DNA from 3 places in the Rhizobium zaerense genome. Region 1 is predicted to be linked to each of the others. Evidence: predicted binding sites of a transcription regulator. Region 1 holds the regulator's gene; each other region holds the start of a gene.
What was found. The regulator LexA, encoded in region 1, represses DNA repair genes until DNA is damaged. The targets are predictions, from matches to a motif close to TGTTCNNNNTGTGTTCNG.
Positions count from the first base shown of each region.

Region 2: the regulator LexA is predicted to act here: its motif matches at 1,978-1,995, upstream of dinB (DNA polymerase IV).
Region 3: the regulator LexA is predicted to act here: its motif matches at 2,275-2,292, upstream of ACS4RR_RS22165 (PA0069 family radical SAM protein).

Region 1 covers NZ_CM132690.1:3,162,486-3,167,535, reverse strand. The annotation lists gene ACS4RR_RS15325 (ComEC/Rec2 family competence protein) at 1-1,888, shown strand, start outside; gene lexA (transcriptional repressor LexA) at 1,869-2,588, opposite strand; gene ACS4RR_RS15315 (VOC family protein) at 2,786-3,682, shown strand; gene kdsA (3-deoxy-8-phosphooctulonate synthase) at 3,679-4,524, shown strand; gene eno (phosphopyruvate hydratase) at 4,666-5,050, shown strand, end outside.
Region 2 covers NZ_CM132690.1:4,241,601-4,246,650, reverse strand. The annotation lists gene ACS4RR_RS21195 (acyl-[ACP]--phospholipid O-acyltransferase) at 1-1,142, shown strand, start outside; gene ACS4RR_RS21190 (hypothetical protein) at 1,554-1,862, opposite strand; gene dinB (DNA polymerase IV) at 2,042-3,130, shown strand; gene ACS4RR_RS21180 (DUF982 domain-containing protein) at 3,208-3,543, opposite strand; gene ACS4RR_RS21175 (hypothetical protein) at 3,844-3,993, shown strand; gene ACS4RR_RS21170 (hypothetical protein) at 4,233-4,640, opposite strand; tRNA gene ACS4RR_RS21165 (tRNA-Pro) at 4,904-4,980, shown strand.
Region 3 covers NZ_CM132690.1:4,443,234-4,448,283, reverse strand. The annotation lists gene rnhB (ribonuclease HII) at 27-716, opposite strand; gene ACS4RR_RS22165 (PA0069 family radical SAM protein) at 1,049-2,206, opposite strand; gene ACS4RR_RS22160 (glycosyltransferase family 2 protein) at 2,346-2,864, shown strand; gene ACS4RR_RS22155 (hypothetical protein) at 3,052-3,387, shown strand; gene moaB (molybdenum cofactor biosynthesis protein B) at 3,515-4,066, opposite strand; gene ACS4RR_RS22145 (4-(cytidine 5'-diphospho)-2-C-methyl-D-erythritol kinase) at 4,066-4,977, opposite strand; gene ACS4RR_RS22140 (tetratricopeptide repeat protein) at 5,035-5,050, opposite strand, start outside.

The sequences.
Region 1 (5,050 bases):
AGTGAAGCGGTCGCCCGAACGCATAACTGCGATCACCCGCGGCGCAGACGCGCCCATCGAGATCGGTGATATCATAACCGGCAGGGCGCGGCTGACGCCGCCGGCAGGTCCAGCACTTCCTGAGCTCAACGACTTCTCCTTCGGTGCCTATTTCGATGGAATCGGCGCGAACGGCTTCTTCTACGGCGCGCCGTCGAAGGTCGACTGGCAGGCAGGTCCGCAGGCGGCAAGATCGACGTGGGAAGCTCTGCTCGAAGGGCTCTACCGGCTGCGCAGCGGCATTGGCGACCGCATAAGGTCGATCTTGCCTGGCGACACCGGCGCTTTCGCCGCTGCTCTGGTGACGGACGAGCGGCGCGCCATCTCGAATGAGACGACGGAAGCGCTGCGCCAGTCCGGCCTGGCTCATATCGTCGCCATCTCCGGCCTCAACATGGCGCTGTCGGCCGGTATCTTCTTCGTTGGGTTCCGGATGTTGCTCAGCCTCTTTCCCGGCGTCGCTGAGGCCTATCCGACGAAGAAGATCGCTGCCGCCGGCGCGCTCATCGCCGTGACCGCCTATTTCCTGATCTCGGGCTTTGGGGTCTCTGCCGAACGCGCCTTCATCATGATGGCCATCATGTTGATTGCCGTCTTCTTCGACCGGCCGTCGATCAGCCTGCGCAATGTCGCGCTCTCCGCGCTCGTCATCATCGCCATTTCGCCGTCCGAGGTCTTGGGTCCGAGCTTCCAGATGTCCTTTGCCGCGACATTGGCGCTGGTCTCGGGCTATCAGCTGTGGAAGGACCGGCGCGTCCGCGAAAACGCCTTCCTCAAGCTGCCGATCATCAGGCCGGTCGTTACGGTTGCGGGTTTCTTCGGCGGCGTCTTCCTGACGTCGCTGATCGGCGGCTTTTCAACCGCGCTGTTTTCGATCGAGCATTTTCATCGCCTGACCGCCTATGGCCTGCCGGCAAACCTCGCGACGATGCCGATCATCTCCTTTATCGTCATGCCGGCCGGGCTGCTGGCGATGCTGCTCATGCCTTTCGGTCTGGATGTTTGGGCCTGGAAGGTCGTCGGATTCGGCCTCGATCTGGTGATCGCGGTCGCAAAGACGGTATCCGGCTGGGGCGGCAATATCGACGTTGGCCGTTTGCCCGGCTGGTATTTCGCGGTCGCCGTGGCAGGCTTTCTTCTGCTGACGCTGCTCCGGACGCGACTGCGCCATTCCGGCACATCGATCATCGCAGTCTCGACGCTCATCCTGTTCCTTCTACCGGTTCCCCGGCCGCCGGATCTGGTGATTTCGGAGGATGGCAATCTCGTCGCGGTCGTCGAGGCGGCAGCAATGGCGTCCAACCGTGAACGACCGCCGGATTTCATCTTCGACCAATGGCAGAGAGCGCTGGTCCTGCCGACGCATGATCCGCCGAAGATGCTGGATGGTCCTGCTATCCCGCCGGAGGGAGAAGACCGCCGCGTCAGGCTTTCCCGCGATCAGCAGACCGAAGCGAGGACCGCGATGCGTGCAGCCGCAGCGGCCGGTGAAGCAAACCGCTTTTCCTGCGTCAAAAAGGCCTGGTGCACATCAAGGCTTGGCAATGGCCAGGTCGTGGCCGTCATCGACAATGCCGCCTATCTCGGCCCCGCATGCGACGCCGCCGATATCGTCGTGACGTCGGTCCGCCTGCGCTTCAACAGCTGCCGCTCAGGTGCGACGCTCTTCACCGGTGAAACGCTGCGCAGGACCGGTTCCGTCGAGTTGCGCTTCACGAACGCCGGCCTGGAGGTGGCAACCGCATTCGATGCATTGTCGCGGCCATGGATGCGCCATCGCGCCTATGACTGGCGCAGCAATAGTTTTACCGAGCCCGGTCTAGCCAAGGTCAGTGATAGCGGCGAATAAGACCGACGAGCTTGCCCTGAACCTTGACACGGTCCGGCCCGAAAATCCGGGTCTCGTAAGCCGGGTTGGCGGCTTCGAGCGCAATCGAGGCGCCCTTGCGGCGGAAGCGTTTGAGTGTCGCTTCCTCGTCGTCGACGAGAGCAACGACGATGTCGCCAGGACTTGCGGTGCTGCCGTTGCGGATGATCACGGTGTCGCCGTCAAAGATGCCGGCGTCGATCATCGAATCGCCCTTGACCTCCAGCGCATAATGTTCACCGGAACCGAGCATGTCGGCCGGAACGACGATGTCGTGGGTGTTGTTCTGGATCGCCGAGATCGGAACACCGGCGGCGATGCGGCCCATGACCGGCACGGAGACCGAGTTGCCGTTGTCGGCGACGGGTTTTGCAGGGGCAGGAGCGGCGACCGGCTGTGGCTTGCCGAGGCTGCCCTCGATGACGCTCGGCGAAAAGCCACGCCGCGGCTGGATGCTGGGGCTGTAGGCCTCCGGAAGCTTGATGACCTCGATCGCGCGGGCCCGGTTCGGTAGGCGGCGAATGAAGCCACGTTCCTCGAGCGCTGTAATCAAGCGATGAATCCCGGACTTCGAAGCGAGGTCCAGGGCATCCTTCATTTCGTCGAAAGATGGCGGAACGCCGGATTCCTTCATGCGCTCATGAATGAAAAGGAGAAGCTCCTGTTGTTTGCGCGTGAGCATCGACGTTGTGACCTCGTGATTGAAACAAATCCAGAACAGACACTATATGTTCCATATGTGTTCCGCAAGTAGCTAAATTTCCGTAAAACTTGGCACCAACTCGTCGAGATTCTTATTTTCATTCGCCGGATTGGACACATGTCTTGCATTGAGGGTGGCGCTGTCGCACATCTCTTGCCGATTTGAGGAGGGATATGATGAACACGCATTCCACCAAACCGTACCCGCTGGATCATGTCGTGCTGCCGGTCGTCGACATCGATCTGGCGCGCGAAAGGCTCGGCAAGCTCGGCTTCACCGTTGCCGCCGATGCGCGCCATCCCTTCGGAACGGAGAATGCCTGCGTCTTCTTTGCCGACAAGACCTATCTGGAGCCGCTCGGGATCGCGAGCGTCGAGGAGAGCGAGGCATCGGCGCGACGAGGCAATGTCTTCACCGCTCGCAACCGGGCTTTCCGCTTCCGTTGCGGCGCGGAGGGGCTTTCGGCGGTGGCCTTCGGCAGCAAGGATGCCGGCATCGATCATCAGGATTTCGTCGGCAACGGGTCGAGCGCCGGGGAGATGCTGCAGTTCAACCGGCCGATGACGATGCCGGACGGCTCCGAGACGATTGCCGGCTTCAAGCTGGCTTTTGCCGGCGACCTGCGCGCGCCTGATCTCTTGCTCTTCACCGTCGAGCGTATCAATCCGCTGCCGGCCGACCGCGCCGCGCTGGAGACGCATGCCAATGGCGTGACCGGCATAACGGAGATCGCGCTTTGCGCGCCGGAACCGGCCGCATTCGCTGCCTTCGTCGGCCTTGCAGCGGCGCAATCGGCAGTCGAGAAAACCGGTTTCGGCGTCAATGTCGCGGCGTCAAATGCGAAAATCGGTCTGATGACGCCGGAAGGGCTGGAGGCCTATTTCGACATCGCCGGCTCATCCGCAGATCGCGGCCTGCGCGGCCGGGCAATCCTCTTTGCTGTTGCCGATCTTGCCGTGACAGAAGCGCATTTGGCTGCTAACGGGGTGACATACACGCGCAAGAACAATCGCATTCTGGTGAAGCCCGCGCCCGGGCAGGGCACGCTCTTCGCCTTCGAGGAAACACGATGAGCACTGATACGAATTCCGACGTCAGGGTCGGCGAAGGCCAAGGCCAGGTCACCTTTTCCAATACCGGCCGCCTGTCGCTAATTGCCGGTCCCTGCCAGATGGAGAGCCGCGACCACGCCTTCATGGTCGCCGGCACGCTGAAGGAGCTTTGCGGAAGGCTCGGCATCGGCCTCGTCTACAAGAGTTCCTTCGACAAGGCGAACCGGACCTCGCTCTCGGCCGAACGCGGTATCGGGATCGAAAAGGGCATGGAGGTCTTTGCCGACCTCAAGAAGGAATTCGGCTTTCCCGTCCTGACCGACGTTCATACCGCCGAACAATGCGCCGAGGTGGCAAAGATCGTCGACGTCCTGCAGATCCCGGCCTTCCTTTGCCGCCAGACCGACCTTCTTATTGCCGCGGCCAAGACCGGCCGCGTCGTCAACGTCAAGAAGGGCCAGTTCCTCGCTCCCTGGGATATGAAGAACGTTCTGAAGAAGCTCAATGCCAGTGGCAATCCGAACGTGCTGCTGTGCGAGCGCGGCGCCTCTTTCGGTTACAACACGCTGGTTTCCGACATGCGTTCGCTGCCGATCATGGCGGCGATGGGCGCCCCCGTTATCTTCGATGCGACCCATTCCGTGGCGCAGCCGGGCGGGCAGGGCGAATCCTCCGGCGGTCAGCGGGAATTCGTGGAAACGCTGGCGCGCGCAGCGGTGGCTACCGGTATCGCCGGCGTGTTCGTCGAAACCCACCAGGACCCCGACAATGCACCTTCCGACGGCCCCAACATGGTCTATCTCAAGGACATGCCGCGGCTGCTTGAAAAGCTACTCGCCTTCGATGCGGTCGCCAAGGCTTGACGTTCAACAGCCTGACATGATCGTGCTATAGGCGAGATCCGAACACGGTCCGAAGGCTGGAAATTGCAGCATTGTAATTTGCACGCCTTCGACTAAGACAGGTTTCGAACCGACTTATCACCCACCGAGCAGGAAGAACCCATGACTGCAATCACCGATATCATCGCCCGCGAGATTCTCGATAGCCGTGGCAACCCCACCGTCGAAGTCGATGTCTATCTCGAAGATGGCAGCATGGGCCGCGCGGCCGTTCCCTCGGGTGCCTCGACGGGCGCGCATGAGGCGGTCGAACTGCGCGACGGCGGCAAGCGCTACTTGGGCAAGGGCGTCGAAAAGGCGGTCGAAGCCGCCAACACCGAGATCTTCGACGCGATCGGCGGCATCGACGCCGAAAACCAGATCCAGATCGACAACATCATGATCGAGCTGGACGGCACGCCGAACAAGTCGCGCCTCGGCGCCAACGCCATCCTCGGCGTGTCGCTCGCCGTCGCCAAGGCTGCCGCCCAGGCGTCCGGCCTGCCGC
Region 2 (5,050 bases), 1.1 Mb from region 1:
CGATCGTCTGGCTCGACGATCTCCGGGCTGAAATCTCATTCAAGGACAAGATCATCGGTCTTCTCCGCAAGAGCCAGCCGCTGGTCAAGCGCCGGCCGGACGATCCCGCCGTCATCCTCTTCACCTCGGGCTCCGAAGGCACGCCGAAGGGCGTGGTGCTCACCCACCGCAATATCTTGTCGAATGCCGCCCAGGCCGCCGCCCGCATCGATTTCCACAGCGGCGACAAGGTGTTCAACATCCTGCCGGTGTTCCATTCCTTCGGGCTGACGGCCGGCACGGTGCTGCCGCTGATCTCGGGCGTGCCGGTTTATTTCTATCCGTCGCCGCTGCATTACCGCATCGTGCCGGAGCTGATCTATGTCTCCAACGCCACGATCATCTTCGGCACCGACACCTTCCTCAACGGCTATGCCAGGACGGCGCATCCCTACGATTTCCGCTCGATCCGCTATATCTTCTCCGGCGCCGAGCCGGTGAAGGCCGCGACCCGCCAGACCTATATGGAAAAATTCGGCCTGCGCATCCTCGAAGGCTATGGCGTCACCGAGACGGCGCCGGTCATTTCCATCAACACGCCGATGTACAACAAGTCGGGCACGGTCGGCAAAATCCTGCCCGGCATGGAATGGAAGCTCGAACCGGTGCCCGGCATCGATGAGGGCGGAAGGCTGCATGTGCGCGGCGCCAATGTCATGGCCGGTTACCTCCGCGCCGAAAAGCCCGGCGTGCTCGAGCCGCTCGCCGACGGCTGGCACGATACCGGCGACATCGTCACCATCGATGAGGACGGCTTCGTCAAGATCCGCGGCCGCGCCAAGCGCTTCGCCAAGATCGGCGGCGAAATGATCTCGCTCGCCGCCGTCGAAACGCTCGCCGCCGAGCTCTGGCCGGGCGCCCTCTCGGTCGTCTCCTCGATGCCCGACGCCAAGAAGGGCGAGCGCCTGGTGCTGCTCACCGACGCCCCCACCGCCACCCGCGCCGAATTCCTCGCCTTCGCCAAATCCAAGGGCGCCATGGACATGATGGTGCCGGCCGAGGTCAATATCGGCAAGGTGCCGGTGCTCGGTTCCGGCAAGGTCGATTTCGTCGCGGCGCGCAAGCTGGCGGAGATGGCGGCGCAGGCGGGGGAGGCGGCGTAGGCGTCGTGTGGCAGCCCTCAGGCGCAAACCGGAATTGTTGCAGGCGCGTTGCAAGACCCCTCCCCAACCCCTCCCCACAAGGCGGAGGGGCCAAGCCGTGGTCCCGGCGGCGACCAAAGGAGAGGTCCTGCCGGCTGTTACCGTTAGTTTGGTACGATGCGGGGTCACGTGAAGCAGTGCGGCACGTTAGCCCCTCCCCCTTGTGGGGAGGGGTTGGGGAGGGGTCTTGAGACGGGCGCCGGCGCGGTGATCCCCCGCAGGATCGACAGGCAGACCCTGTTGAAATCGCTTTCGACAACTGGCTGCGCTGGAAGAACAACCCGTCGTCGTGAAGCCAGGACGATTTCGTCGCGCCGCTGGTCGTCTTGAAATTGCGCTCGGCGCGGCATTTCGAGAGATTATCGGCCACGCTCAGCGGCTCGATACACGCACTGCGCCGGCAGCTCGGAGACTGCGCTGGACGGCGGCGACCTGGCGGGATGCGATATCCACCGAGACCTCGATCTCGCCTTCGAGTGGCCCATCGCGACGGGCGCCGTCGTCATGAGAGGCATCCCCGCCTGATGGCGCCGAACCGGCACTGTTCCGGTCGCTTGCCGACTGGATAAAGATGTCGGGCCTCGAAATCCCATGCTGCTGAACCAGATGTTCGACCGCCAGATCGGCGGCTTCGCGTGTTTCGAACCTGGCTCGGATCGTGGTCGTGCTGTCGTCCGCCATTGGCTGCCTCCTGATATCGATGTCCACAGCATGACAACGCCTCGGGCGGCTGGTAGTTTCGACGGCGGTCCCGGCCGCCGATTGGAATCGTTGATATCGCATTCCAAGCCTGCTATGTTCTGTTTTTGTTTCGGCGCGCAATTTCAGAGGCCGATCCCATCGCGATCGCTGAAACCGCCATGAACGAGACAAGCTCACCCCCAGTCCGGAAAATCGTCCATGTCGACATGGATGCTTTTTATGCGTCGGTCGAGCAGCGCGATAATGCGGACTTGCGCGGCAAACCGATTGCCGTCGGCGGGTCGGCCGCCCGGGGTGTGGTGGCGGCGGCGAGCTATGAGGCCCGCAAATTCGGTGTTCACTCGGCAATGCCATCTGTGACCGCCAAGCGCAAATGTCCTGACCTGATCTTCGTGCCGCCGCGCTTTGCCGTCTACAAGGCGGTGTCGCAGCAGATCCGTGAGATCTTTGCCGAATACACGCCGCTGATCGAGCCGCTGTCGCTCGACGAGGCCTATCTCGATGTGACGCAAAATCTGAAAGGCATGACGATCGCCACCGAGGTGGCTTTGGAGATCCGCGCCAAGATCAAGCAGGTCACCGGCCTCAACGCGTCGGCCGGGATTTCCTACAACAAGTTCCTTGCCAAGATGGCAAGTGACCTCAACAAGCCGAACGGCCAGGCTGTGATCACGCCGAAGAACGGGCCGGCCTTCGTCGAGCAGCTTCCCGTCCGGAAATTCCATGGCGTCGGACCGGCAACCACCGAGAAGATGCATCAACTCGGGATCGAAACAGGCGCCGATCTCAAGGAGAAGACACTCGAGTTCCTCGTCGAGCATTTCGGCAAGTCGGGGCCTTATTTTTACGGCATCGCCCGCGGCATCGACGAGCGCCAGGTCAAGCCCGACCGGGTGCGCAAATCCGTCGGCGCGGAAGATACCTTCTCAGAGGACCTCCACGCCTTCGAGCCTGCTCGCGAAGGGCTCCAGCCGCTGATCGAAAAGGTGTGGGCTTACTGCGAGGCCAACGGCATCGCGGCCAAGACAGTGACGCTCAAGGTGAAATATGCCGACTTCAGCCAGATCACCCGCAGCAAGACGGTTCTGGCACCCCTGCCGGCAATAGCCGACCTCGAGGATCTGGTCAACCTGCTGCTCGCGCCGATCTTTCCGCCGCGAAAGGGCATACGGCTGCTCGGCGTCACCCTCTCCTCGCTGGAAGGACGAGCACCGGCCGCGGAACCGCAGCTGCGGCTGACTTTTTAGGCCGCGAGCATCGGCTGGGCGGAAGCGGCGTCACGCCGCGCGCTGACATCCTGAGCTTTGCTCGCGCTCTCCTCGCGTCAATGTGCGTGGCGTCTTTGATATCGGTCGCCAACCTGACGCGCCGGCCTGGGCGGATGCGCGGCGGGTTTGGCCGTCCAGGGGGCCAGCACCGTCGGCATGCCGGCTTCGAGGCAGGCTGCGACAAAAGCCTCCCGCGCGACCATGCTCGGTATGATGCCGTTGAGGGCACCGCGACACGTCTTCACCGCCCGATCATGGCGCTCTCCATGACGCAGCGGCCACTCGTTTTCGAGAAAATCCAGGGCGTCGTAGACGCTTGTGAAGGCGCGCTCCAAACCGCACTGCAACCGGAGTCTCACCGGCCGAACCCATGGGACATCGTTCAGCGGCATTATTTCCTCCTTTCATGCCACCAATGATCCTGATCGAAATGATATTGTGGGTGACAGCGGACCGTTCAAGAGCCCAGGACCAGCCCAATTTTTGATCGGTGCGACGACGCAACCTTGCGTCTCCGGCTGCCATAGGCGCCCGGTGCACATCCTTGAACGACGCGCGACCGTCCGTCGCCCCATTGGTTTCATCCACCAGATATCCGCGATTTCGAGCCGGGCGGAACCTCCTCGGACCTCCGAAGTTTGCGGGACGAGGAGAATTCCACATGCATCTGATACGCCAAATCCAAGGGCGCCATGGACATGATGGTGCCGGCCGAGGTCAGGATCGGCAAGGTGCCGGTGCTCGGTTCGGGCAAGGTGGATTTCGTCGCGGCCCGGAAGCTGGCGGAAGCTGCGGTGCAGGCGGGGAGGCGGCGTGAGGGCTGGAGTCATCAGTTGCGGTGAGTTTGTTGAAAACTCAGCCCCTCACTGCAACCTTACCGGGGTCGAGCCACGTGTCTCGCCCCGTCCTGCGGACCCCCGTAAACGGGGCGAGGGGACGTGCCCTGCCAGAGGTTGGTGTGGAACGGAGAGGTCGCGGCGTTGTCCCTTCGCCCCGCGAGCGGGGAGAAGGTGGCGGCAGCCGGATGAGGGGCGGCTCTCGGCACCAAGCAACAATGGCCCCGTGCCGAGGAAACCGTCCGTTACTTCTGTTCGGGCGCCAGAAACTCCGCGCAATAGGACGGGCCGTTGACGCCGGGGATGTCGGCGACGGTGCGGATGTCGCGGATCGTGTAATCGGAGTTGGTGGTGATTTCGGCCTGGCAGCGCAGATAGGCGGTGCGGGCCGACGCGATCTGCTTGCCGCGCTTGCCATCGGCGCCTTCGGCATATTTCGCCGGGATGCGCACGGTCTTGTAGCCGCCCCGCCAGGTATAGATGGTGCTCGATCCTTGCTCGCTGTCGCTGATCGGCGGCCCGTAAGCGGCAAAGAAGACGCCGGCCGATTTGCCCACCCAGCGGGCCTCGATCGGGTTGCCGGCGGAAGGAATGGTCGTGCATCCGGCAAGCGCAATGGCAAGCCCGGCCGCGGTCATCATGCGGAAATTCATCGTGTCGTCCCTGATCTCTAGCGCATTGGCTGGCAAGCCGCCCCCGTGAGCGGTTTCGCCTGTCCCGTCGTGCCCTTTAGCGCGGAACCCGGCAAAAGAAAATTGCCCCATTGAGACTTAAGTTCGATTTGCGGCAGGTGTGTCTTTTTGCTGCAGCCGCCGACCTCCCGACCCGTCACAACCCCGTCAAAAATTCCGCCGGCTTTTTGGAATTTGGTGCTTGTGCAACCAGATAGGCTGTTCTATAGAAGCGCCGCTGGTCACGGAGTGTAGCGCAGTCTGGTAGCGCACCACGTTCGGGACGTGGGGGTCGAGTGTTCGAATCACTCCACTCCGACCAGCTTGAATTCATTGCGCTTTTCCCGAATTTTTTGAGCGCGAAATCGGCCCTAAATTGGCGGACCCGACAG
Region 3 (5,050 bases), 1.3 Mb from region 1:
CATTTGCCAGGTCTTCTGTGGGCGATCTATTCGGAAAGCAGTTCATCCGTCTCAGGACCATCTTCGACCTTGCGCAACGGCCTGAAGCTCATCCGGTGCAGCGAGCAGGGGCCGTGTCTCTCGATGCCGGCGCGGTGCTGAGCCGTGCCATAGCCCACATGCGCGGCAAAGCCGTAATCCGGAAATACCTTATGCGCTCGCGCCATCATCCGGTCACGCGTCACCTTGGCGACAATCGAAGCGGCGGCGATCGAGACCGAGCGGGCATCACCCTTGACCACGGCCTGTCCGGGGCAATCGAGGCCGGGCGGCACGTCGAGGCCGTCGGTCAGCACGTAGCTTGCCGGAATGGCGAGGCTGCAGATGGCGCGGCGCATGGCGTCGAGGCTTGCCTTGCGGATATCCGTCTCGTCGATACGCGTCGAACTGGAGGAGGCGATGGAAACGGTCGCAGTTGCCAGAATCTGCACGAACAGTTCCTCGCGCCGTTGCGCCGAAAGCTGCTTGGAATCGTTCAGGCCCTCAGGGATGCGCCGGGGATCAAGGATGACGGCGGCAGCCACGACGGGTCCCGCCAGCGGCCCGCGGCCTGCCTCGTCGGCACCCGCGACCGGCCAGTGGCCGGCCTTGCGGGCTTTGAGCTCCAGTCGGAAATCCGGCACGAGCGGAACCGTGTCGAAAAGCAGGGGAGAATCGGGTGGCGTGCGAGGTTTCATGCGGCTGAACCTCGCACGCCAACCCGATTGCCCGCAAGTCCCCGGATCAGGGCGGCGGCCGGGGACGCTCCGGCGGATGGTGGCGGTCAGGGCCATCCGCGGGATTTGCGCTCGGGCTCGAAAACAGGGCGGTTTTGTCGAGCGCCGATGCGCAAGCTAGAAGCAATTCCAGGAAAAGTGTGCAGCGGTTTTCCGTCCGGAATTGCGTAAAGGTTAGAGGAAAATCCAGGAAAAGTGTGCAGCGGTTTTCCGTCCGGAATTGCGTAAAACGTTAGAGGAAATTCCAGACAAAGCGCGGAGCGGTTTTGCCGGAATTGCGTGGAAACAAAAGGTTAGAGCAGCGATAGTTGCACGCCGCTGCCGTCTGGCGGCACGAACAGATCGTCGCGTAGCGGCACGCTGCGGCGCGTCAACTCGAAACGTCGGGCTGCCATTTCAAAGCGCCGGGCGATCTGCCAAGCATAGGGACCGGCGCCTTTCATGCGCTTGCCGAATTCGGCGTCATAATCCTTGCCGCCGCGCATCGAGCGCACCAGCGACATCACATGCCGATAACGATCGGGATAATGCTGCAGCAGCCAATCGCGAAACAGCGGACTGACCTCGAGCGGCAGTCTGAGGATGACATAGCTCGCCTCGGCAGCACCGGCAGCCTTGGCCGATTCGAGGATGCGCTCCAGCTCGTGGTCGTTCAGCGCCGGGATGAGCGGGGCGGCCATCACAGCCGTCTGGATGCCTGCTTCGGCCAGCGTGTGGATCGTCTCCAGGCGCCGCGGCGGCGTGGCGGCACGCGGCTCCATCGTCCGGGCAAGCTTGCGATCCAGCGTGGTCACCGAGATGCCTACACGCACTAGATTCTTGCTTGCCATCTCCTGCAGAATGTCGAGATCGCGCAGGATCATCGCCGACTTGGTGACAATCGATACTGGATGGTTCGCCTTGTTCAACACCTCGAGGATGCCGCGCATGATGCGCCATTCCTTCTCGATCGGCTGATAGGGATCGGTATTGGTGCCGATCGCGATCACCCGCACCTTGTAGCCGGGCTTGGCGAGTTCCCGCTCCAAGAGTTTTGCCGCATCGGGCTTGGCAAACAGCTTCGTCTCGAAATCGAGCCCCGCAGAAAGCCCCATATAGGCGTGTGTCGGCCGGGCGAAACAATAGATGCAGCCGTGCTCGCAGCCGCGATAAGGATTGATCGAGCGGTCGAAGGAAATGTCCGGCGATTCGTTACGGGTGATCGCCGTGCGCGGTTTTTCGACCTGCACTTCCGTCTTGAACGGCGGCAATTCTTCCCACGTCTGCCAGCCGTCGTCGACGGTCTCGCGCTGCTGCGCTTCGAATCGACCTGTCGGGTTCAGTCCCGCCCCACGCCCACGACGCCGATCGACCTCGACCCTCAGACCGGAGGAAACGATCATCGCATCGGCAATATCTGCCGTATTGGCAGGCGCGAATGCGGCCTGCCCTGCCAGGGACTGCTCTCTCATCGGATTCTCCCGCGGCGAAAAGCCATCGCCGTCGCCCGTTTTGCTGATTAAATTCCTATCCGCAAAAAGAGAACAATGCAAGAACAAAATGAGGAAAACGGCGCTGGCAAAAATTTGTGCGGCGCATTATAAATAGTCAATGTTGACGGTTGTTCTCGAATGTCAGGATCAGGAATCTGAGCTGGCACAGACTTTATCGGTACTGGTGGCGGGCGCGGTGGAGGGGCTGGTGAGCGATGTGGTCGTGCTCGATCACGGCTCGCGCGACGGCACCTCGCGGGTGGCCGACGCCGCCGGTTGCCGCTTCCATTCGCAATGGGATATCAAGGACATCGTCCGCGCTGCCCGCGGCGAATGGCTGCTTTTCGTCGAGCCGGGTGCAAGACCCCAGGCCGGCTGGATCGATGAGATCGCCGAATATGTGGCGCTGAACAAGCTGCCGGCGCGCTTCACCGCATCGCGCGGCTACCGGCGCCCGTTCTTCCAGCGTGTCGGCCGGACCGTGCCGCCGCTGGAACTCGGCTTTCTCCTGCCGAAGAAGCAGGCGCTCGCCATCGCCAAAAGCGGCATGCGGCTCACCGAATTCGTCAAGGGCCAGAAGCCGCGCCGGCTGGCGAGTGAACTCATTCCCTCCTGGGCCGCCCGCGCTGCGCGGTAGGTGTCGCGACCCTCTCCACCGTTCGCGCAAAAGATGGCGCCCAATAGGATTTCGCGCTATAATTCAATCATGGCGCCGTCGAAGCGCCTCGCTTCGCAACGGAATGGCCATGGAATGCCGGTGAACGGCAGAACAGGTCAGCGAAAATCTCCTTTTCTGCCGGGTTCCCGGCGAAAGGAGGTGCGTCATGACACGCGGTAGGGTCTACGGCGTACGCAGTATGGTCTTCGGCCTCATAGCCGTCATATTGCCGACAATGGTGATCGCGCATCCGCATTCGGTAGCATCGCAGATGATGCGCAGTTGCGCAGGCCGACCCGAAATCGTCAATTTCCTGGACAAGAACTTCGCCGAAAAGCTCACGGCAGTCGGACTGATCAACCAGAACGCCATTCTCGAGGTCTATGCCGCCGAAAGCGGCACCTGGACACTCATCGTCACGGATGTTCATGGCATAAGCTGCGTCCTGCTGTCGGGTGATAGCTGGGACACGATGCCCGTCCTGCCGGCCATTGCGACATAACGCATGTCGCGCAAAAGTGTGCTGCGGTTTTGCGATAACGACATGCGTAAAAACAAAGACCTGAAGCGCAAGGAGCGAATCTGAAATACTGTGACGCGCCTTAGGCGATGCCGCTGTCGCAGGCAGTCTATCTGGTCGCGCCGCGTTTCAGGTGCTCGTCAAGACGCGGCATGATCTCGACGAAATTGCACGGCACGCTGCGATAGTCGAGCTGTCCTTTCAGAATGCCGTCCCAGGCATCCCGGCAGGCGCCGGGCGAACCCGGCAGCACGAAGATGAAGGTGGCGTTGGCAACACCTGCCGTGGCGCGCGACTGGATCGTCGCCGTGCCGATCTTCTCGTAGGAGATCCGGTGGAATATGGCGGAAAAGCCGTCCATCCGCTTTTCGAATAAAGGTTCCAGCGCCTCGGGCGTCACATCGCGGCCGGTAAAGCCGGTGCCGCCAGTGGTGATGACGACGTCTATATCTTCGTTCTCAGTCCAGGCCTTCACTCGCGCGGCAATCTTTTCGCGATCATCGGGCACAATTCCCCGGTCGACCAGCCTGTGGCCCGCCTCCGTGATCCGCGCCGCCAGCGTATCGCCTGACTTGTCCGTCTCCGGCGTGCGGGTATCCGAGACAGTCAGAACCGCAATGCCGACCGCGATGAAGGGCCGTTTTTCGTCCAGATCTGCCATCATGCACCTCCCGAAACGGTTTCCGTCGCCTGGAAATACCAGTCAGGGCGCGCGTCGTGAAGAGCTGCCGCAGCATCTTCGGCAGCAGTCATGCTCGCAAATATGCCGAAACAGGTGGCGCCGGAACCGGACATGCGGGTCAAAAGCGCGCCCTTCGCTTGCAGCATCGCCGAGATTGCCGTGATCTCGGGCAGGAGTTCGCGCGCCGGCGGCTCCAGGTCGTTGCGGGCAGCAGCAATTGCCGCGAGCCAGTCGGCAGTCTGAAGCCGGCTCGGTGCCAGGCGCAGAGCCGGATTGTTTTTCTCCGCCAGCCGGCGGAAAACCTCGGGCGTCGAAACGCCCTTCAGCGGATTGGCGAGCACCATGGCAAAGGCCGGCAGCTCTGGCACAGGTTCGAGCTCTTCGCCGATGCCGCGGGCAATCAGCGGCCGGCTCGCAAGGCACATCGGCACGTCGGCGCCGAGCTTCAGGGCGAGAGCTGCGAGCGCCTCCTCGGGCAATGTCGCGCCCCAGAGCCGCATCAGCCCGCGCAGCGTCGCGGCCGCATCGGCCGAGCCGCCGCCGATACCGGAGGCAACAGGCAGGTTCTTTTCCAAATGGATGCGGACGGGGAAGGCGAGGGGACCGATCGCCTCTCGCAGGAGGTCGCGCGCCTTCAGCACCAGGTTGGTGCCGCCATCGCCGGCAAGTACCTCGCCGAAACGGCCAGACAGAAAAAATTCGTCGGCCGGCGACCGCGTGAAGCCCAGCCGGTCGCCATGATCTGCGAAGGTCACCAGCATATCGAGCAGATGATAGCCATCCGGTCGCTGGCCCGTCACATGCAGGGCCAGGTTGATCTTCGCGCGACCTTCTTCGGTGATGCTGGAGCATGATGCCGAAAAGTGTGAGAGATTTTCGGACGACATCATGCTCTATTTCTTTGACCTGTTTCCGGCCAAGCCCTTATCAGGCATGCCTTCCGCCCGTCAGGATTTCTTGTCG